3 regions of the Streptomyces sp. NPDC059008 genome follow, and region 1 is predicted to be linked to each of the others. Evidence: riboswitches for the same ligand, from Rfam matches in the RefSeq annotation. Region 1 holds a riboswitch; each other region holds the start of a gene.
The links. A riboswitch is a leader RNA that binds a small molecule or an ion and turns the genes downstream of it on or off. The one in region 1 is predicted to bind cyclic di-AMP.

Region 1 (7,175 bases):
CCCCCCCCCTCCCCCGTCTGAGACCCCCCCACCCTCTCACGGCGGCGCCCCCGCCGCGGACACCGGAAACCGGTCGCCGCGGCGGGGCCGTTTCGCTGCGATCGCGGTTCCTCACCCCGGCCGGTATCCCGCCTGAATTGCCCTACCAGGGCACCATGCGCCGCCGCGACTGAATCAATTCTTCAGAAAAGGCCGTACGGTTCAGCGCCCGGTCCGGAAGCACAGGAAATCCGAATACGGGTGCACGCCGGGCGGAATAACGGCGCCCTTACGGGAAAAGTCGCCATGCGGCCTTCGCGCCCATTCCCCTGCGCGTGCCATTCCCCCGCACACCTCTTTGTATACGGGGCCCCTGTTAAGAGCGGGCACGCGCTGTGTTGACGGGCCGTTTCGGATCCCTCACCTCGACCTTGGCCGGGCGCCGCAGCCGGTAGACCGGCAGCGAACGCTCGATATGGGCCGCCATCAGGGCGCGGGCGCGTTCGGCGTCCCCCCGGGCCACCGCGTCCAGCACCGCGCCGTGATCGTCCCAGGACTCGCCGGCCCTGGCCGGCGGCTCCACCGCGTACATCCACTCGATCTTGCGCCGCAGCTGGGTCAGCAGCGCGGTCAGGCTGGGGCTGCCGGCCGCCTGGGCGAGCGTCTCGTGGAACCAGCCGTCCAATTGGCGCAGGTCCGCGGCGTTGCCGTGGCGCGCCCGCTCACGTCCGAGCCGCACCAGTCCGCGCAGCACCTTGAGGTGGGCCGGGCTGCGGCGGGCGGCCGCGCGGGCGGCCCCCAGCGGCTCCAGCAGCGCGCGGATGTCCAGCAGGTCGGCGGCCTCCTGCTCGGTGGGCTCGGCGACACAGGCGCCCGCGTGATGGCGGGTGGTGACGAAGCCCTCCGACTGCAGGGTGCGCAGCGCTTCGCGGACCGGCACCCTGGAGACGCCGTAACGCGCCGCCAGGATCTCCTCGATCAGCCGGCTCCCCGGCGCCAGCGCACCGGAGACAATGTCCTCGCGAATCGCCGTGCACACCGCATGCGCGGAAATATGGCCTCGCATCGTCCGTGCCTCCGCCGTAATCCCCTGGAAAAGCCGCCGGTTGACGACTTTTCCGTGACTCTATTCGACCGGGACGGCTTTTCCGACGGACTCCGCTTATCCATGGATATTTTTTAGCCAACGGACGGCGCCGGCATCGGGCGAAGCGGTGTGTCAGACGATGCGGAGGCGGCTGCGGTGCATCAGACGTTGACGCCGTGCGCGCGCAGATACGCGACCGGGTCGATGTCCGAGCCGTAGTCGGCAGTGGTGCGGGCCTCGAAGTGCAGGTGCGGGCCGGTGACGTTGCCGGTGGCACCGGAGAGCCCGATCTGCTTGCCGGGGGTGACGCTCTCGCCGACCGAGACGGAGATCGACGACAGGTGGCCGTACTGGGTGTACGTACCGTCGTTCATCTTGATCACGACGTTGTTGCCGTACGAGCCGCCCCAGCCGGCCTCGACGACGGTGCCCGCGCCGACGGCGTGGACGGAGGTCCCGGAGGCGGCGTGGAAGTCGATGCCGGTGTGGCTGCCCGAGGACCACAGGCTGCTGGACGCCTTGTAGGCGGTGGACACGTACGAGCCGGCGATCGGGGCGACGAAGGTGTTGAGGCGCTTGCGCTCGGCCTCGCGGGCGGCGCGCTCCTTGGCCTCGCGCTCGGCCTTGGCCTTCTTCCGGGCCGCCTCGGCGCGCCGCTGGGCCTCCTCGGCCTGCTTCTTGGCGACGGCCTCGGCCTTCGCCCTCGCGGCGGCGGCCTCGGCGTCGGCCTGCTGCGCGTCGGCCTGGGCCTCGATGCGGTTGGCGAGCTCGTCACCGAGGACGACGGCCTGCTGCAGACCGGTGTCGTGGGTGCGCGCCTCGTCCGTGGCGGCCAGCGCCGGCGAGGCCACCGAGGCGACAACGCCGGAGGCCGCGAGGGTGGCTATGCCTGCGATGTTGCGGGTCGAGCGGGCGGTGCGGCTCGCACGACGGTGCTTCCCGGTGGCACGTATGAACGCCATGTACTGGCTTGTCCTTTCCTTCCTTCTCGCCTACCGGGTTAGCTGACGGGTTCGGAGCAGGAAGGTCTCCTACGGGCTCCTCCGAAGAGGGGTCCGATTCACCCCAGGGACGTGTGGGTCCCCGGCTCCCCTGGCTCGCGCCGTACGGGGACTCGGCGATGACTGTCCGGTGCCACTGTTGTGGCGGAGTTGTGACGAACAGCCGGACCGACGCTAATCGGGGCAACTTTCGATCGCCAAACAGAACCGCTTTTTTGTGCGGGATGCCACAAGAAGCGGCGCAGCCAGTCATCACAAACCGGACATACGGCGGCTCCCGTGGCAGAGAGCACCACGGGAGCCGTCGCTCGAAACTGATCCGCCGTCATACGCAGCGGTCAGGGCGTGCCTTTCGGATCGGCCCTAGCCGCCGACGACCGTCACCTCGCCCAACCCCAGCGCCTTGACGGGCTCGGCGATCTGGGCCGCGTCACCCACCAGGACCGTCACCAGCCGGTCCACCGGGAAGGCGCTGACCGCCGCCGCGGTCGCCTCGACCGTGCCGGTCTCCGCGAGCCGGGCGTACAACTGCGCCTGGAAGTCGTCCGGGAGCTGCTGCTCCACCTGGTCGGCCAGCGTGCCCGCGACGGCCGCCGCGGTCTCGTACTTCAGCGGCGCGACCCCGACGAGGTTCTGGACGGCGACATCGCGCTCCTCGTCCGTCAGCCCCTCTGCCGCGAGGGTCCGCAGCACCTGCCACAGGTCCTGGAGCGCCGGGACGGTGGAGGCGGTGTCCACCGAGCCGCTGATGGCCAGCAGGGCCGCGCCCGTCGCCCCCTCGGGGGAGCCGGGGGCGGTGGAGCGCAGTACCTGGCCGAAGGCGCGCACCCCGTAGGTGTAGCCCTTCTCCTCCCGCAGCACACGGTCCAGCCGGGAGGTGAGGGTGCCGCCGAGGCAGTACGTGCCGAGGACCTGCGCCGGCCACACCCGGTCGTGCCGGTCGGCGCCGATCCGGCCGATGAGCAGCTGCGTCTGGACGGCTCCGGGGCGGTCCACGATCACCACACGGCCGGTGTCGTCGGCGACGATCGGCGCCGCCTTCAGCGGCTCGGCCGTCGAGCCGCTCCAGGCGCCGAGGGTCTCGGCGAGCGCCGCGTCCAGGTCGACACCGGTGAAGTCGCCGACGATGACGGCGGTGGCCGTGGCCGGCCGCACATGGGCGTCGTAGAAGGCCCGGACGGCCGCCGCGTCGATGCGGGCCACGGTCTCCTCGGTGCCCTGCCTGGGCCGCGACATGCGCGCGGTGGCCGGGAACAGCTCCTTGGACAGCGCCATGGCGGCGCGCCGGGCCGGGTTGGCGAGCTCGTGCGGGATCTCGTCGAGGCGGTTGCGCACCAGCCGCTCGACCTCGCTGTCCGGGAAGGCGGGGGCGCGCAGCGCGTCGGCGAGCAGGCCGAGCGCGCGCGGCAGCCGGGAGGCCGGGACCTCCAGGGAGACCCGTACACCGGGGTGGTCGGCGTGGGCGTCCAGCGTGGCGCCGCAGCGCTCCAGCTCGGCGGCGAACTCCTCGGCGTCGTACTTGTCGGTGCCCTCCGACAGCGCACGCGCCATGATCGTGGCGACGCCGTCCAGCCCCTCGGGCTCGGCGTCCAGCGGCGCGACGAGGTTGACCTCGACGGCGACGACCTGCTGGCCGGGGCGGTGGCTGGTCAGCAGGGTGAGCCCGTTGGGGAGTTGGCTGCGGTCGGGGGCCGGGAAGGCCCACGGCTTGGGCGCGCCGCCCCGGGGCTGGGGGTGGAAGTCCATGGTGCTCATGGGGGACCCTGCGCGGTTGGTGGCGTCGCTCACTGGTCCGCCTCCCCTTCCTCGGTGTCGGCGGCGTCGGTCGGCTCGGTGGGTTCGTAGACCAGCACCGCGCGGTTGTCGGGGCGCAGCCGGGCCTTGGCGACCGCCTGCACCTCCTCGGCGCTGATGTCCAGGACGCGCTGCACGGCGGACAGCGCGAGCTGCGGGTCGCCGAACAGGACGGCGAAGCGGCACAGTTCGTCGGCGCGGCCGCTGACCGTGGCGAGACGGTCCAGCCATTCGCGCTCCAGCTGGGCCTGCGCGCGCTCCATCTCCTCCGGGGTCGGGCCCTCGGCGGCGAAGCGGGCCAGCTCCTCGTCAACGGCGCGCTCGATGTCGGGGACCTCCACGCCGCCGGACGTCTTCACGTCCAGCCAGCCCAGCGACGGCGCGCCGGCCAGCCGCAGCAGGCCGAAGCCGGCCGCCACGGCGCTGCGGTCACGGCGCACCAGCCGGTTGTACAGGCGGGAGGACTCGCCGCCGCCCAGGACGGTCAGCGCCAGGTCCGTGGCGTCCGCCTCACGGGTGCCGTCGTGCGGCAGACGGTAGGCCGCCATCAGGGCGCGGGAGGGCACGTCCTCCTCGACGACCTCGCGCAGCTGGCCGCCCATGACGTCGGGCAGCGCGCCGTCCCGGGGCGGCTGCTTGCCGTCGTGCGAGGGGATCGAACCGAAGTACTTCTCGATCCAGGCCAGCGTCTGCGCGGAGTCGATGTCGCCGACGACCGACAGGACGGCGTTGTTGGGCGCGTAGTACGTACGGAAGAACGCCCGGGCGTCCTCCAGCGAGGCGGCGTCCAGGTCGGCCATCGACCCGATGGGCGTGTGGTGGTACGGGTGGCCCTCCGGGTACGCCATGGCCGTCAGCTTCTCGAAGGCCGTGCCGTAGGGGACGTTGTCGTAGCGCTGGCGGCGCTCGTTCTTGACGACGTCGCGCTGGTTCTCCAGGGACTCTTCGTCGAGCGCGGTCAGCAGCGAGCCCATCCGGTCCGCCTCCAGCCAGAGCGCGAGCTCCAGCTCATGGGTGGGCATGGTCTCGAAGTAGTTGGTGCGCTCGAAGCTCGTGGTGCCGTTGAGCGAGCCGCCGGCGCCCTGCACCAGCTCGAAGTGGCCGTTGCCCTTCACCTGCGCGGAGCCCTGGAACATCAGGTGCTCGAAGAGGTGAGCCAGGCCCGTACGGCCCTTGACCTCGTGGCGGGAGCCGACGTCGTACCACAGGCACACCGCTGCGACCGGGGTCAGGTGGTCTTCGGAGAGCACCACGCGCAGGCCGTTGGCCAGCCGGTGCTCGGTCGCTGTCAGGCCGCCGGAGCCGGCTTGTTCTGTGGCCGTGTGACCCATGGGCATGTACGTCCCTTCGATCCGCTTGCGAGGAAGTTCTGTCACTGTATGCAAGCGCGTCGGCATCTGGCGAAGTTCCCGTGCGACCGGCCCCGATCGAGCGTCGTGCCCGGGGCCCTCGGGAGGCGAAGGGGGAGTCGCGGTGGGCGTTGTCAGTAGGGCGGTCCACAATGGTCCGCGTCAGACTCAGAGATACTCGCCGGTTGATCCCCCAGCTGATTGACCCGACTGATTGACCGACGTCGCCCTGACGTCGCAGCCCGACATCGGCAGTAGACGCAGCAGAAGGAGCCGCAGCCGCGATGGCCCGCCGCAGCACGAAGACCCCGCCGCCGGACGACTTCGAGGAGAGGATCCTCGACATCGACGTCGTCGACGAGATGCAGGGTTCCTTCCTCGAGTACGCGTATTCGGTCATCTACTCGCGCGCCCTGCCGGACGCCCGCGACGGTCTCAAGCCCGTGCACCGCCGCATCCTCTACCAGATGAACGAGATGGGCCTGCGCCCCGACCGCGGCTACGTCAAGTGCGCCCGGGTCGTCGGCGAGGTCATGGGTAAGCTTCACCCGCACGGCGACGCGTCGATCTACGACGCGCTGGTGCGCATGGCGCAGCCGTTCTCGATGCGGGTGCCGCTGGTGGACGGGCACGGCAACTTCGGCTCGCTGGGCAACGACGACCCGCCCGCGGCCATGCGGTACACCGAGTGCCGGATGGCGTCCGCGACGTCCCTGATGACGGAGTCGATCGACGAGGACACCGTCGACTTCGCGCCCAACTACGACGGCCAGGAGCGGGAGCCGGTCGCCCTGCCCGCCGCGTACCCGAACCTCCTCGTCAACGGCTCGTCCGGTATCGCGGTCGGTATGGCCACGAACATGCCGCCGCACAACCTGGGCGAAGTCATCGCCGCGGCCCGCCATCTGATCAAGCACCCCAACGCCGACCTGGACACGCTGATGCGCTTCGTGCCCGGTCCCGACCTGCCGACGGGCGGCCGGATCGTGGGCCTGGGCGGCGTACGGGACGCGTACGAGAAGGGCCGCGGCACGTTCAAGATCCGCGCGACGGTGACGGTGGAGAACGTCACCGCCCGTCGCAAGGGCCTGGTCGTCACCGAACTCCCCTTCACGGTCGGCCCCGAGAAGGTCATCTCCAAGATCAAGGACCTGGTCGGCTCGAAGAAGCTCCAGGGCATCGCGGACGTCAAGGACCTCACCGACCGTGAGCACGGCCTGCGGCTGGTGATCGAGGTCAAGAACGGCTTCAACCCCGAGGCCGTCCTCGAGCAGCTCTACAAGCTCACGCCGATGGAGGAGTCCTTCGGCATCAACAACGTCGCGCTGGTGGACGGCCAGCCGCTGACGCTGGGGCTGAAGGAGCTGCTGGAGGTCTACGTCGATCACCGCTTCGAGGTGGTGCGCCGGCGCAGCGAGTTCCGGCGCGGCAAGCGGCGCGACCGGCTCCATCTGGTCGAGGGCCTGCTGACGGCCCTGGTGGACATCGACGAGGTGATCCGCCTGATCCGCTCCAGCGAGAACAGCGCGCAGGCCAAGGAGCGGCTGATCGAGCGCTTCTCGCTGAGCGACATCCAGACGCAGTACATCCTCGACACGCCGCTGCGCCGGCTGACCAAGTTCGACCGTATCGAGCTGGAGTCCGAGCGCGACCGGCTGCAGGACGAGATCGAGAAGCTGACCCGGATCCTGGAGTCGGACGCCGAGCTGCGCAAGCTGGTCTCCAACGAGCTGGCCGCGGTCGCCAAGAAGTACAGCACGGACCGGCGCACGGTCCTGCTGGAGTCGGCGGGCCCCTCGGTCGGCGCGGTGCCGCTGGAGGTCTCCGACGACCCGTGCCGGGTGCTGCTGTCCTCTACGGGCCTGCTGGCGCGCACGGTCACCGGCGAGGTGCCCTTCGACGTCGACGCCAAGCGGGTCAAGCACGATGTGATCGTCTCGGCGGTGCCGGCGACGACCCGCGGGG
Region 2 (7,433 bases), on a different contig from region 1:
GACGGAGATCGCCACGGTCTTCGTCGTCGCCCTGCTGGCGCTGGGCATCAACCGGGTCGTACGGACCAGCGATGCCCATCTGGCGTCCGTACGGGACGTCTCGGAGGCCGCCCAGCGCGCCGTACTGCCGCTGCCGCCCGAGCGGCTGGCCGGGCTCGCGATCGCCGCCCGCTACGTGGGCGCGCGGGCGGACTCCGGGATCGGCGGCGACCTCTACGCGGTGCAGGACACCCCGCACGGCGTGCGGCTGATCGTCGGCGATGTGCGCGGCAAGGGCCTGGAGGCGGTGGAGGCCGCGGTGGTCGTCATCGGCGCCTTCCGGGAGGCGGCGGAGCAGGAGGCCACCCTGGAGGCGGTGGCCGGCCGGCTGGAGCGGGCGCTGCAGCGGGAGGGCAGGCGGCGCGGAGGGCTGGACCGGTTCGAGGGGTTCACCACTGCCGTGCTGGCCGAGATCCCCGCCAACGGGCGGCCCGTACTGCGGGTCCTCAACCGCGGCCACCCGGCTCCCCTGATGCTCACCCCGGACGGCGGGCTGCGCGAGCTGGCCCCCGCGGCGCCGGCGCTGCCCCTGGGGATGAGCGAGGTGGCGAGCTGGCCCGACCGGTCGGACGAGACGTTCCTGCCGGCCGGCTCGCTGCTGCTGTTCTTCACCGACGGCATGACCGAGGCCCGCGACTTCCGCGGCCGTTTCTACAACCCCTCGAACCGGCTGCGGGGCCGCCGCTTCCCCGGTCCGGACGCCCTCCTGGACACCCTCGTCGAGGATGTGGCACTGCATACGGGCGGGGCGTCGGCGGACGACATGGCCCTGCTGGCGGTGCAGCGGCCCATGGGGGAGTAGGGCGGGGCGAGGAGCACCGGGCCGCCGATCGGGCGGGGCCGGGCACGGACGGGGCCGCCCCGCCCCGCTGTGCCGCTTGCGCCTACGTCCTCGTCCCGGGTTCCGTGCCCGGAAGTCGGTGCAGGCTCTCGCCGTGCGGGCCGGTGAGCGCGAGAGGCCGCCCGTCCAGGGCGAGGGTCAGCCGTCCGTCCTCCGGGCGCCCGGAGAGGTGCTCCGGCGCGGTGATCCACGGCAGGACCGAGTGGTGCTCGTTGGAGATCCAGTGCCCACCGCCGGGACGCCCGTCGAGCAGCGACCGCACGAGGCGCGCGAACTCCTCGCGGCGAGCGGGCGGAAGGTAGCTCAGCACCGCGCTGTGGAAGACGACCAGCGTCGCCTCGGGCGGTGCCGCGGCGGCCAGCGCGGGCAGCTCGTCGATCAGATCGCCGGGTACGATCCGCGGCCGCGGCGCCGCCCGTACGGCCTCGACGGCGGCAAAGAGCCGCGCCGCGCGCTCGCCCTCGCCCGGCCAGACGAGCGACTGCAGCCAGCGCAGATCGTCCGGTGCGCCCACGGGGTCGAGCGGGTTCAGATCGATTCCGGCCCGCCAGACGATCTCCGGCAGCCGGCCGGGCAGTTCCTCGGGCGCCCAGTCCGTACGGCAGCCGAACACCACCGGGCCGTCCGGCGCCCCCACCTCGACGGTCCGCGGGCCGCCCGCGGGCTGCCCCGCGTACCCGGTGGCGGACTCGTACCGGTACCGGTAGCTGTCGGGATGCAGACACAGCCCGGCCGACGCGCCGACCTCCAGCAGCGCCAGCGGCTGCGGCAGACGGGCGAGCAGCGGCAGCAGCGTGGCGCAGCGGGCCGGCTCGTTGGTCTGGGTGGCGCGCTGCATGATCACCGCGCGGACCTCGTCCCAGTGCCGGACCGTCCACTCGCGCCAGCGACCGTACGCGGCCTCGCCGCGCGGGCCCTGCTCCGCGTGCGGGCCGTCGAGCTGGCGGACGGCGGCGAGCAGGAGGTTCGGCTGCTGCTTGTTGCCGGCCGGCAGCGACCCCGACAGCAGATCGCAGAACTCCGGGTCCTGGCTGATCCGCGCGGTCAGCTCCGCATGGGCGTCGGACCGTCCCCGAGCCTCCCGCCACGAGAACTCCCGGTAGCGCTCCGCCACATCCGCCGCCGCGCTCCGGCCGATACCGCCCTTGACGTTTCCGGAGCTCACGGTGCTCCCCGCGCTCTCGACGTTGACGACCATGATCCGACGTTACGCCCTCACGTTCCGTAACTGGGGGGCGCCCCTCCGCATAACGACTGACGCACAATCAGCGCGAGATCGTTTAGAGGTGCAGGGGCAACTCGCCCGTTTTGTGGGCATGGTGACCGAAAAAGTCCAGGCCAAACCTCATGCGGAACGAATAAGGGTTCCCGGGAAGGCTTGGAAAACAGTCGCGACTTCTATTACTGTCCGATAACGCAGCGCGGTCGTCCCAGCCGTCGCAAGAGGCGGCACCGCGCGCCGACGCCGAATCCCGCACGCGCTTTTCACGCATCTCCAGCACTTCGAACTGCACCAAGGGAACCGGGGAACCACCACCTTGGGGTGAATCGGGCGCCTCCGCCAGAGTGGCCCGTAGGAGACCTTCCTGCTCCGAACCCGTCAGCTAACCCGGTAGGCGAGAAGGAAGGAAAGGAGTGCGCCCCCGTGGCGTCCAACAGGCCTGCCCCCGAGGCTTCGCCCGCATACCGACTCGACGACCGAGGCGCCTTCGAAGGCCCGGGTGATCCGCAGGGCATGGCGGGCATCGACGGCGACGGCCCGTGGGAGGAGTGGAATCCCACCGAGGAGTCGCTCCGACCGGCCCGTGGCAAGCACCGGGTGGCCAAGCAGCGCGGCGGCGGACTCGCCCGTAGTGGCACGGTCCTGGGTGTCGGCGTCATCGCGGCGGTCGGCGCGGGTGGCATGGCCACCGCCGAGGACCGTCCGCCGGTCCCGATATCCATGCCCGACATCGGCGGCATGGCCCACGACATCTCCGACAGCCTTCCGGATGCCGAGTCCCTCCCGGGGCTCGGCGGCCTCATATCCGACTCCGACTCCGCCGCGGCGGACTCCGGAGGCGACTTTGCCGACACCGTCGCCGCCGGTCCGCTCTCCCAGGTCACCCAGACCGGCACGACCGGTACGGGCGGCAACGCCGGCGAGGCGCTGCGCAGCCGCATCCTCCAGCAGGCCGACGCGCAGCAGGGTGCCGCCGAGGAGCAGGCCCGCGAAGCGGCCGAGGGCGCCGCCATCAAGCAGGCGGCGACGGAAGCGTCCGCGGCCCAGAAGACGGCCCAGGACGCGGCGGACAAGGCCGCGGCGGCCAAGAAGGCGGCAGAGCTGGAGGCCAAGCGCAAGGCCGAGGAGGAGGCGCGCCGGAAGGCGGAGGCCGAGCGCCTGGCCCAACTGGCGAAGAGCTTCATCGCCCCCGTCTCCTCCTACACCCTCACCGCCAGCTTCGGTCAGGCCGGCGACCGCTGGGCCGCCGACCACACGGGCCAGGACTTCGCCGCACCGACCGGTACGCCCGTCAAGGCGGTGCACTCCGGCACCATCACCCAGGCCGGCTGGGCCGGTTCGTACGGCTACCGCATCGTCCTCACCCTCGACGACGGCACCGAGCTGTGGTTCTGCCATCTGTCCTCGATGGTGAAGACCTCGGGCAAGGTCAACACCGGCGATGTCATCGGCCGCGTCGGCGCCACCGGCAACGTCACCGGTCCCCACCTCCACCTGGAGGTACGCCCCGGCGCCGGCGACCCGATAGACCCGATGCCGTGGCTGCGCGACCACGGCGTGAACGTCTGACGGCCCGGCCCGCAGGGAGACGCGCCTGAGGGCCTGCCGAAAGGCGGCCCGAGCGCGCCGCGGGAGGCCACTCCTCCCGCGGAATAACTCCCTCCCTCACCACGCTGCAACCACGTATGACCTCGACACACCCCACCCCCCAAAACCGCCGGAACCTCGGCTCGCTCGCCGTCTCCCCGCTCGCCCTCGGGGGCAACGTCTTCGGCTGGACGGCCGACGAGGCCGAGTCGTTCGCCGTGCTCGACGCGTATGCGGCAGGCGGTGGCAACTTCATCGACACCGCCGACGCCTATTCGGCCTGGGTGCCCGGCAACAAGGGCGGCGAATCCGAGACCGTCATCGGCAACTGGATGGCCTCCCGCGGCAATCGCTCCGAGGTCGTCGTCGCCACCAAGGTCGGCGCCCACCCCGACTACAAGGGCCTGAGCCCGGCCACCATCAAGTCCGCGGTCGACGAGTCCCTCACCCGTCTGCGCACCGACTACATCGACCTCTACTACACCCACTACGACGACGAATCGGTCGAGGTCTCGGAGATCATCGGCACCCTCGACGAGCTCGTCCAGGCCGGCAAGGTCCGTGAGATCGCCGCCTCCAACATCTCCGCGCGGCGCCTGGCGGAGTCCCTGGCCTTCTCCGCCCGCGAGGGCGTGGCCCGTTACGTCGCCCTCCAGCCGCACTACAACCTGGTCTCCCGCGACACCTACGAGGGCGAACTCGCCGACGTGGCGGCCCGCGAGGGCGTGGCCGCCATCCCGTACTGGGCCCTTGCCTCCGGCTTCCTCACCGGCAAGTACCGCCCGGGCACCGATGTCGCCAGCGCCCGCTCCGCAAAGGCCGGCCAGCACCTGGCCACCGACCGCGGGCTGCGCGTCCTTCAGGCCCTCGACACGGTCGCCGCCGCGCACGAGGCCGAAGTCGCCACCGTCGCCCTCGCCTGGCTGGCCGCCCAGCCCACCGTCGCGGCGCCCCTCGCCAGCGCCCGTACGGTCAGCCAGCTGGCGCCCCTCCTGGCCGTCGCCGACCTGACCCTCACGGAGCCCGAACTCACCCTCCTGACCGAGGCTTCGGCCTGATCCACCCACGGCGTGGACGGGGCGGGGCCGGGGCACGCACGATGCCCCGACCCCGCCCCGACCCCGCCTCGCGCCCGCGCCGGTCGCCGGCCTCACTTCCCCCGACGGTCGACCACCGCCCACGACGCCAGCGCGACCCCGCCCGCGACCGCGAACACCGAAGGCCAGGCCCCGATCTTCTTCGCCAGCGGATGCGACCCCACGAAGGCCGCCACATACGCCCCACTCAACGCCGCCGCGGTCTTGGCCCCGGCCTTCTCCTGCCACCCCTTGGCCGCCACGGCCCCCGCCGCCGCGAGCGCCACCCCACCCAGGGGCCGCTTCTTGGTCCACCGGGCCACGCCGTAGCCGCCCAACAGCCCACTCGCCGCAACCACACTCGTCGGTACGCCGGCCATCACAATCCTCCCGATCCAGGTCAACTCCCCCGAGCCTACGCGCGGGCGTTCCTCGCGGGGGTGGCGATCGGGGTGACAGCCGCGCCTACGCGTCCGCCGGTGCGCCCGGCCCGCTGTCCCCGTCCCTCTGTCCCAGCGCGCACGTCAGGGCCGGGCGCCCCCACGGCTGGTAGTGCCGCAGGTGCTCCAGGAGGTGTCGTTCGCGGGTGGTGAAGTCGGGGGTGGGGCCGGTGAGGTGGGCGCGGCGGCGGTGGAAGGAGAGGGCGGTGGCGAGGGCGGTGTACTCGGTGACGGCGCGGGCGGCGGCGGGGCCCTGGGCGCGGTGGGCCAGGTCGCGGGCGAGGGCGCGGGTCGTGAGGGAGGACAGGGCGGTGGGTTCGGTGGGGGCGAGCCAGCCGGCGGTGATGTAAGGGGCGAGGTAGCCGCGCAGGGAGAGCAGTTCCTGGCCGCGGGTCCAGACGGCCAGCCAGGTCAGGGCGAGGAGGACGGGGACCATGAAGAGCCCGTAGACGACCAGGAATCCGAGGTCGCCCAGCGTGGAGGCGGCGTTCCAGATGGCGTGCAGGAGGACGGCGGTCAGCAGGCCCAGTGCGGCGAGGGCGATACGGGCGGGGCGGCGGCGGGGGTAGCGGGTGGCGGCGATGCCGAAGGCCAGGCCCGTGAGGATGGTGAACAGCGGGTGCGCGAAGGGGGAGACGACGATGCGGACGAAGAAGGTGCCGGCGGTGAGTGAGTCCAGGCCGGAGTGGCCCATGGACTGGTCCTGACCGAAGGCGTTGCCCAGATAGAGGACGTTCTCGGTGAAGGCGAAGCCGGTGGCGGTGATGCCGGCGATGACGATGCCGTCGGTGATGCCGTCGAAGTCGTGCCGTCGGAAGCGGTAGAGCAGGAGGACGGCGGCGGCCTTGACCAGCTCCTCGACGACCGGGGCGATCACCGTCGCGCCCCAGGCCTCGGCCTCGGTGGGGGACGTCGAGGCGATATTGGCGGCCAGCCAGTCGGTGGCGAAGCCGTTGGCCAGCAGCGCGACCAACGTGGCGGCGCAGGCGCCCCAGGTGAAGGCGAACGCGAGGTTGCGCCAGGGCTCGGGCTCGATGCGGTCGAGCCAGCAGAACGCCGCGATCAGGAGCGGTACGGGGAAGACGGCCAGGCCGAGGCCGACGAGGAAGCCCTCGGTGCCGGTCTCCTGGCGGACCATGCCGATGATGATCACGCCGGAGAGCGCCAGCAGGGAGGTCAGCGCGACGGCGCGGATGGTCCTGCTGTGCCAGGGCGGTGTACGGCGGCGCGGGCGGAGGGGCCCGTGTGCGGCGGCCGCGCCGGAGGCATCGGGCCGGTGGGCGTGGGGCGGGTACGGCGTATGGGGTGTGTACGGGGGAGGGGCCGGCGGGCGGTGCGGGCGCGGGGACGGCTGGGACGAGTACACCCGTCGACCCTAACCAGGGACGTGCGCCCTACTCGCCGAGGCGGCGGAAGAGCAGGTCGTGGACGACGTGCCCCTTGTCCAGCCCCTGGCCCTCGAACTTGGTCAGGGGCCGGAAGTCCGGACGCGGCGCATAGCCGGAGTAGAGGTTCTCAAGCGTCGGCTCCGCGGAGAGGACCTCCAGCATCTGCTCGGCGTACGGCTCCCAGTCGGTCGCGCAGTGGACCAGGGCGCCGGGCCTGAGCCGGGTGGTCGCCAGCGCGATGAACTCCGGCTGGACGAGGCGGCGCTTGTGGTGGCGCTTCTTGGGCCACGGGTCGGGGAAGAAGACGCGCAGACCGGCGAGGGAGCCGGGAGCGAGCATCTCGCGCAGCAGGATGATCGCGTCGCCGTTGGCCACCCGGACGTTGGACAGGCCGTTCCGCTCCGCGAGCCCGAGCAGATTGCCCTGTCCCGGGGTGTGCACATCGCAGCCGAGGATGCCGGTGGCCGGGTCGGCGGCGGCCATCTGCGCCGTGGCCTCGCCCATTCCGAAGCCGATCTCCAGGACGACCGGCAGTCCGCCGAAGAACTCGTCGAGATCGATACGGGAGAGCCCGTCGATGTCCCTTCCCCACCGGGGCCACAGGCGGCGCAGCGCATCGGCCTGGCTGGGCGAGACACGGCTGCGACGGGGCTGGAAGGAACGGATCCGCCGCTCGTGATGCGACCCCGCGGGGTCGGCCGCGGGACCGGTCCCGTCGGGGAACATCGGCGCACCGCGCCGGGGGCTGGCGGCGGAGACGGCCGTGGCGCCGAGGCTGCGGGCTTCGTGAGCGGCGGATGCCTGCGCGGGGGCCTGCGGAGCGCCTGCTTCGGCGGCGCC
Region 3 (7,433 bases), on a different contig from region 1:
GCTGCTTCATCGGTCGGTCTCCCTGGTGCTTCGGTGGGCGGGTTGGGTCAGTGGAGGAGCCAGCCGCCGTCGATGTGCAACGACTGGCCGGTGATGAACGACGCGGGCGGGCCGGCAAGGAAGGCGATGGCGGCGGCGACGTCTTCGGCCTGGCCTCGGCGGGGGACGCACTGGCGAGCGATCTGGACTTCAGGGGGTGCTCGGTGACCACGACGTTGCCCAGGTGGTGCCGCACCCTTCCGGTCTGGGCCGTGTGCCCGTCACGGATGAAGTCGAGCACCGCCGCGCGTCCGGCGACCGGGCCGAGCATCCCCTGTCCGGGCATCGTAAACGTCCAGGTGGTGTCTTCGGTCAGGACCGTTCCAGCTCGGGCACATTCAGCTCGTCCAGGGCGTGGGCGTAGTTCGTCACCTGCTGGACTTCGGCGATCACGAGGCCACCGTCAGCACGATCTTGCCTTGGATGTGGCCCTGCGCGGCTCGCGTGTGTGCGCTCACCGCTTCGGACAGCGGGTAGGCGCTGTCCACCCCGACCTTGAGCTTGCCCTCGTCGAACAGGCGCCCGATCTCGGCGAGTTGGCGGCCGTTGGACCGCACCTGAATGTTCGAGACGGTGATGTCCAGACGCGCCGTCTCTTCCGGGTCGTACTGGGCGAAGAACACCGGAAGCATGGTACCTCCGCGCTTGAGCACGGTCAGGAAGCGTGAGTTGTCCGGGCCGCCGACGGTGTCGATCACCAGGTCGACACCGCTGACCACGTCCGCGGCCTGCGTCGTGGTGTAGTCGATGAACTCATCGGCGCCGAGCTTGCGCAGGAACTGCTCGTGCCGGCTTGAGGCCACCGCGATGACGTGCGCCCCCTTCCATTTCGCCAATTGCACCGCGAAGTGGCCCACTCCACCGGCGGCCCCGTTGACCAGCACGGTCATCCCTGGCGTGATCGGCACCGGCTGGTGCACCTGGCCGGTGAAAGGAGACGGCACGTCGTGGCCGAGATCAACCAGGTACTGCCAGGCCGTAAGCACGGCCATCGGCGCCCCAGCCGCCTGCACGTGGTCGATACCGGCCGGCTTGTGAGCCAGGTCAGAAGCCGGCGCGGCCACGTACTCGGCGTACGTCCGGCCGTCGAATCCGGGGAACCGAAGCATGCCGAAGACCTCGTCACCGACGGCGAACTCCAGCACGTCCGGAGCGACCGCCTGGACCACGCCCGACATGTCCGTTCCAGGGATCAGGGGGAACTCCAGCATCGGCCTCATCTCAGCCGGCATGACCTTCATCCCCTCACGCAGGTACCAGTCCGGCGGGTTGATGCCCGCCGCGTGCACCCGGACGAGCACCTCGCCGGGGCCGATCTCGGGAACCGGCACCTCGTCGTACTGCAGAACTTCCGGCCCGCCCGCTTCGTGGAACTGGATCGCCTTCATCGCGCCTGTCGCTTTCTCGGGGAAACGTTGCTCCTTCAGTCAAAGCCCGGGACGGCATGGCCGTCCAAGACCGGTTCGGCAACCTGCTCATTCCGAAACGGCATGACGCGTACCCTGCAAGGGTGAACGATCTCGGACAGGACCTGGAACTGCGGCTGGTGCGCTACTTCACCGTGGTGGCGGCGCACCAGCACTTCGGCCGGGCCGCCGCCGAACTGCACGTAGCCCAGCCGGCGCTGAGCCGTCAGATCCAACGGCTCGAGAAGTATCTCGGCACACGGCTGCTGGACCGCACGCCCCAGGGCACCCGGCTCACTCCGGCCGGCCAGACGTTCCTCCCCCGAGCCCAAGCCCTGCTGCAGGCCGCCCGCCAGGCCGAGCTGGTCGTGCGCGAACAAGCCCAGACCGAACGAATCGCCATCGGCTACGTCGAAGACCTGGTGATCACTGCCGCCGTACGGGAATTGCGCCGCCGCTGCCCGAGCGCCGAGATCGCCACCCGGCATCTCAGCTGCCGCGACGTCGGGGCGCTGTCCGACAAACGCGTCGACGCCCTGATCGCGCGGGCCCCGCTGCCGCTCGCCGACGACGACGTGGTCACCACCCCGCTGTACGAGGAGCCCCGGATGCTCGTGGTCCCGCGCGGCCATCCCTTGGCCGACCGCGCGTCGGTGACCGCGGAAGAACTGGCCGGCGAAGAGGCGGCGCCGTGCGCGTTCGAGACCGCAGACTGGGCTTCCTACCGGATCCTCGGGGCTGGCGTGCCGCCGATCGAGAGCTACGAGGACAAGCTCGAACTCGTCGCGAGTGGCAGGGCGATCGCCGTGCTACCGGTCGGCGATCGGCGTAGCTCACTGCGTCCCAACCTCCTCACCATCCCGGTCGAGGGCGCTCCCCCCAGCCGGGTCGTCCTGGTCAGCCGCAAGGGCGACCCGAATCCGATGATCAGGAATCTCCGGCTGGCTGCCCAGGCCGTCCTGACCGCCCCGGCATCCTGACCGGGACCAGGTCGGGCGATGACCATGGGCGGCAGGTCTACCACGGCCTCCGAATGGAGGTCCGCCGGCTCACCGCAGGCTGAACACCGCTCGACGCAGGAACTGCCCGTCTTGTCGCCAACTGCTCACGGGAAACGACAAGGGTGCAGCACTTCCCTCCAGAAGAGCTGCACCCCACACGGATAGGGCCCCGGTACGCTTGTTCACCTGAGGAGGACGCGTTCTCCACGTTCCGTAGCCCGCCAGCTCGACGAGCACGCCGCTGCCGACTACCCACACGATCGAGACGCCCAGCCTCCGCCGCAGTCGTCCTCGCCATCTGTCCCGCACCTGCGACGCCAGAGGCGCCGCCCCAGCACCCGAGGATCTGGCTTTACAGGGGCGCGCACCGGCCTCCACGGCGGCCAGCCGGCTCAGGTGCGCGTGATCGGCCTGGGGCAGGTCCGCGATCAGGCTGCCGAGACGGTCGGCGACGGTGGCGCGGAAGGCCGCCTCGACTTACTGCCCCTGACCGGCCAGCTCGACGCAGGACGCGCGCCGGTCGCCCGGGACCCGCCTTCGAGGGTGCCCGACACTGCGGCCAGCCGTTCGTTGAGGCCGTTCCTGGCGCACGCCCCGCCGGTGTAACCGCCGTTGTCGGTAGCCTCGACCCAGTCGGGCCCGATGCGGACGGTGCACAGTGCGGCGTCGGAGTGCCGCAGCACGTTGGTGACCGCCTCCCGCACGACGTAGCCGAACACCTCGCGCAGCTCGGCGCGCACGGCGTCGGGTCGCGACGGGCAGATCGGCCCGTACTCCGGCGGCACGCAGCACCATGCAGGCGCCGACGAGCTCGCTGTCCAGCGACAGGGGGCGACCCGCTCCCGTTCCTGGTTCACGGCCAGCCTCTCGACCTGCCTGCGTGCGGCCCGCAGATGACCGATCGTGAAGTTGAGCGCGAAGACGGTGCCGAGTGCCGCGGTCACGCCGACGAGGAGAGCCACCTGCGCCCAGGCCACCTCTCCCCGGGCGAGGCGCATCGAGACGATCTGCCCCAGCACTGTGACAAGGCCGAGCAGCGGCGCATGTCATCTGTGTCCTGAGGCCAGACACGACACTGCCCATGGCCACGAGCGAATTGAGTGTCCGACTTCGGTCGTGGAGACCCTCGTGGACCCGGTCATCGAGCAGGGGCGAGGCATCGCCCCCCGCTACGAGAAGGGCGCAACCATCTACCCGGCCGGACGTCACATCGCAGGCAACTTCCCCTGGTCCACCCGTGATCCAAACGAAGGGGTCGTAGAGAAATTTGTGAGACGTACGCCCTCGGCGAACAGCCAAAACGGCCTCTGACCTGGGCATTTGACTTGATCACTAGAACCTGCTGCCATTCTCACGGGATGTACATCCTGTACATTTTTTACAGAGGAGAGGAGCAGTCATGCTGCGACCCACGGCTCGCTACGTCCTGCCCGAGTTCACCGAGCGCACCTCACAGGGGACGCGCACCATGGACCCGTACTCCAAGCTGCTCAGCGAGCGCATCATCTTCTTGGGCACCCCGGTGGACGACGCCTCCGCCAACGACGTCATGGCGCAGCTCATCCACCTCGAACACGCCGCGCCGGAGCAGGACATCTCGCTCTACATCAACTCCCCCGGCGGCTCCCTCACCGCGATGACCGCCATCTACGACACGATGCGCTTCGTGTCGTGCGACGTGGCGACGGTCTGCCTGGGGCAGGCCGCGTCCGCCGCCGCGGTACTGCTGGCCGCCGGCGCCCCCGGCAAGCGGCTGGCGCTGCCCGGCGCCCGGGTGCTGATCCACCAGCCGTCGCTCAGCGAACCCATCCAGGGGCAGGCCACCGACCTCCAGATCCAGGCGGAGGAGATGCTGCGCGGCCGCGACATGCTGGTGGAGATGCTGGCGCGGCACACCGGGCAGACCCCCGAGCGGATCGCCACCGACATCGAGCGCGACAAGATCTTCGACGCCCCGGCCGCGCAGGCGTACGGACTGATCGACGGGCTCACCCGCAACCGCAAGCAGTCGTCCCTCCAGCCCGTCACGCGGTGAGCCGGATGCTGCCACCGGAGCCACCGCCACTGCCCGCCCTCACGCGCGCCGAGGGCGAACTGATCGACCGTTACCTGGAGGTGCTCGATCTGCTGGGCCGCATCAACCCGGCCCGCGGCGGCCACACCTACAGCGGCCTGCGGGCCGCGCAGGCGCTCGTCGGCAAGGCCGCCGGACTGCGGGACGCCCTGACGCTGATGCACAACCGCGGCGAGAGCGAGATGCACCACGACACGCTCGGCCGGGCGCTGCGGGTCCTGGACGGCGAGCGGCGGTCCCAACTGGTCGCCGTGCCGCCCGGGGAGCGGTGACCCGACACGCCCGACCCGGGTTGCTCGGACGGCGTAGCGTCCACGGCTTTTGCGAGGAGGTGACGAATTGCGCGGGGCGGAGAGAATTCCTCCGGTCCCCATGTTTCGCCCCAGGTCCCGGGACCGCGACACCGGGCACCCCGCCACCTGAAGGAACAATTCCCCCTATTCGGCCCAAATGTGACCCATCTCACATACGGCATTTTCAGCTCGGAATTCGGGTGGTGGGTGCGTGACGATCCCTTCGACGACAAGACCCCGCCACAGCGACGGGGCGGTCCGGACGGGCGCCTAATCCCGCCGCCGTACCGGATGTCCGGTCGACGGTGTGGACCGGCGGGAGCGGAGGACCCGAGCAGGACGGGGTCCGGGCCAACACGGCCGACGGACTCCTTGGGGTGAAGCCGTACGCACGGCCGGGCATCTTCGCCTGCCCGAACCCGACAGGTCTTCCTTCGCAGGCGGCTGACGAAGGGTTCGCGCATGACCGTGCGCACGCATACGCCGCATCTGCTGGCCCGCGCCGCCACCGTCTCCGCTCTGACGATGGCCACCCTCGGCGCCACCACCCTCGCCCCGGGGGCGACCACCGACGCCGAGGCCGCGTCCGTCGCCGCGCATGCGGTGCGGGTCGCGGCCTCCAAGCAGGGCTCCCCCTACGAGTTCGGCGCGGAGGGGCCGTACCGCTTCGACTGCTCGGGGCTGACGCTGTATTCGTTCAAGCGCGTCGGCCGGGCCCTGCCACGCAGCGCCGCCGCGCAGTACGACCAGACCCGGCACGTCCCGGCCTCCTCCCGAAGACGCGGGGACCTGGTGTTCTTCCACTCGGCCCGCGGCGTCTACCACGTCGGCATCTACGCGGGCCGTGACCGGATGTGGCATGCGCCCAAGACCGGCGACGTGGTGCGGCTGGCGAGGATCTTCAGCTCCGCGATCTCGTATGGGCGAGTGGGCTGACCTGCGGCTTCGCCTCACGCTTGGTCAATTGTCAGTGGGGCTCGGTAGTTTGACGGAGTGACCTGGCAACTGAGCAAGCTGCTGACGGCCGCGGCGCGCGGAGGCTTCCCGCCCGCGGACGGATCGGTGACGGTCCTGCCCCAGCCGTCCCCGCGCGACATCGGCGTGGCGTCCTTCACCTGCCATGCCGTGGTGTTCGCGGACGTGGAGCCCGCATGGGTCCATGAGCGGATAGCGCCCGGCGATCTCGCCGGGCCGCTCAGCCCGCCGTTTCTGACCGCTCTGGGCGAGCGGGTGGGGCGCGAGGCCAACAACATCGATATGACGACGGTCGCCGAAGCCCTGCCCGGTCCGCCGCCGCTGGAGCTGGTGGAGACGACGGACCGGAGCCATCCGCGGATAACCCGCGCGCTGCGCCACCGCGACGAGGTGCGGGCCTGGACGACCGCCGACGGCGGGACACTGGTCATCGGCCGCGGTGTGGCCGGTCGCTGGGAGCTGGCCGTCGAGGTGGAGGCAGGCGGCCAGGGGCGCGGTCTGGGCCGCAGGCTGGCGCGGGCCGCCCGGCATCTCCTTCCGGCCGGCGAACTGCTGTGGGCACAGGTCGCGCCCGGTAACGCCCGCAGCGTGCGCGGGATACTGGGCGCCGGGTTCGTCCCGGTGGGTGCCGAGGTGCTGATGGTGCCGTACGGCGGCCGCGGCTGAACTCCGGCGGCCCACACGGACCGCGGCCGGGCCCGCGCACGCCCCCGTGGACCGGCCGGCTCCCCTCAGCCGACCAGCAGCTCGACGAGCAGGATGCCGCCCAGGGCGCTCAGCAGCGCGCCGGTGACGGCTTCCAGGACACGGGCGACCTGCGGGCGGCGCAGCCAGGTGCCCAGCCGGTCGACGAGCAGTGCGACGGCGGGGAACCACACCAGCGCCATCACCACGACCATCGTGGCCAGCAGCAGCGTACGGGGCAGCGCCGGCTGGCCCGCCGGAACGAACTGCGGCAGCAGGCTGAGGAAGAGCACGGGGGCCTTGGGATTGAGCGCGTTGGTCAAGAAGCCCTGGCGCAGCCCTTGCGCGGCGCCCAGCGGGACGGCCGGACGGGCGCCGGCGGAGGGCGCGACGCCGGCGGCATCGGCGTTCGGGCCGGCCGGCGGCTCCGCGTCGGCGGCCCTCGGGCGGCGGGCCGCGATCAGCGCGCGCCCTCCCAGGTACAGCAGATATCCGCCGCCGAGGAGTTGGACGGCGCCGAAGAGACCGGGCACGGCGACCAGCACCGCGGCGAGCCCGGCGACCACCAGCGCGGTGTGCACCAAGAGCCCGCCCGCGACCCCGACGGCGGTCGCCACCCCCGCCCGGCGCGAGTCGAGGGCGTTGCGCACCACGACCGCGAAGTCCGCGCCCGGCATGGTGACCATGCCCGCGGCGACTCCGGTGAAGGCGATCAGCTGTCCGTCCATAGGAGCAGCTTCGCCGGCCGTGGCCTTTGATGGGTATGGACAATCTTCTTGGGGGGCCTAAAGAGGTGGTGATGTACGACCCCACGCGGCTGGCCGCGCTGGTGGCGGTGGCGGAGGCCGGTTCGATCACCCGGGCGGCCGCCCGGCTGGGCTACACCGCGCCCGCGCTCTCCCAGCAGCTCGCCAAGCTGGAGCGGGAGGCCGGCGCCGCACTGCTGGTACGCCACCATCGC

Region 2: another riboswitch for cyclic di-AMP. It lies ahead of ACFWZH_RS32480 (M23 family metallopeptidase); the one in region 1 lies ahead of ACFWZH_RS33670 (M23 family metallopeptidase).
Region 3: another riboswitch for cyclic di-AMP. It lies ahead of ACFWZH_RS24365 (C40 family peptidase); the one in region 1 lies ahead of ACFWZH_RS33670 (M23 family metallopeptidase).

Annotation. Positions count from the first base shown of each region.
Region 1 covers NZ_JBHYJC010000048.1:47,163-54,337, forward strand. Annotated here, with positions in the region: gene ACFWZH_RS33665 (GntR family transcriptional regulator) at 356-1,045, opposite strand; gene ACFWZH_RS33670 (M23 family metallopeptidase) at 1,228-2,028, opposite strand; cyclic di-AMP (ydaO/yuaA leader) riboswitch at 2,041-2,196, opposite strand; gene ACFWZH_RS33675 (M16 family metallopeptidase) at 2,431-3,813, opposite strand; gene ACFWZH_RS33680 (M16 family metallopeptidase) at 3,852-5,192, opposite strand; gene ACFWZH_RS33685 (DNA topoisomerase (ATP-hydrolyzing) subunit A) at 5,495-7,175, shown strand, end outside.
Region 2 covers NZ_JBHYJC010000043.1:35,780-43,212, forward strand. Annotated here, with positions in the region: gene ACFWZH_RS32470 (PP2C family protein-serine/threonine phosphatase) at 1-841, shown strand, start outside; gene ACFWZH_RS32475 (DUF2332 domain-containing protein) at 924-2,078, opposite strand; cyclic di-AMP (ydaO/yuaA leader) riboswitch at 2,370-2,514, shown strand; gene ACFWZH_RS32480 (M23 family metallopeptidase) at 2,526-3,671, shown strand; gene ACFWZH_RS32485 (aldo/keto reductase) at 3,788-4,747, shown strand; gene ACFWZH_RS32490 (hypothetical protein) at 4,840-5,145, opposite strand; gene ACFWZH_RS32495 (PrsW family intramembrane metalloprotease) at 5,231-6,571, opposite strand; gene trmB (tRNA (guanosine(46)-N7)-methyltransferase TrmB) at 6,600-7,433, opposite strand, start outside.
Region 3 covers NZ_JBHYJC010000021.1:127,197-134,629, forward strand. Annotated here, with positions in the region: gene ACFWZH_RS24330 (NUDIX domain-containing protein) at 1-10, opposite strand, end outside; partial or broken gene ACFWZH_RS24335 (SDR family oxidoreductase) at 48-185, opposite strand; gene ACFWZH_RS24340 (NADP-dependent oxidoreductase) at 429-1,427, opposite strand; gene ACFWZH_RS24345 (LysR family transcriptional regulator) at 1,550-2,425, shown strand; gene ACFWZH_RS24350 (hypothetical protein) at 2,875-3,465, opposite strand; gene ACFWZH_RS24355 (ATP-dependent Clp protease proteolytic subunit) at 3,846-4,481, shown strand; gene ACFWZH_RS24360 (hypothetical protein) at 4,487-4,792, shown strand; cyclic di-AMP (ydaO/yuaA leader) riboswitch at 5,071-5,271, shown strand; gene ACFWZH_RS24365 (C40 family peptidase) at 5,276-5,749, shown strand; gene ACFWZH_RS24370 (GNAT family N-acetyltransferase) at 5,807-6,454, shown strand; gene ACFWZH_RS24375 (LysE family translocator) at 6,520-7,200, opposite strand; gene ACFWZH_RS24380 (LysR family transcriptional regulator) at 7,272-7,433, shown strand, end outside.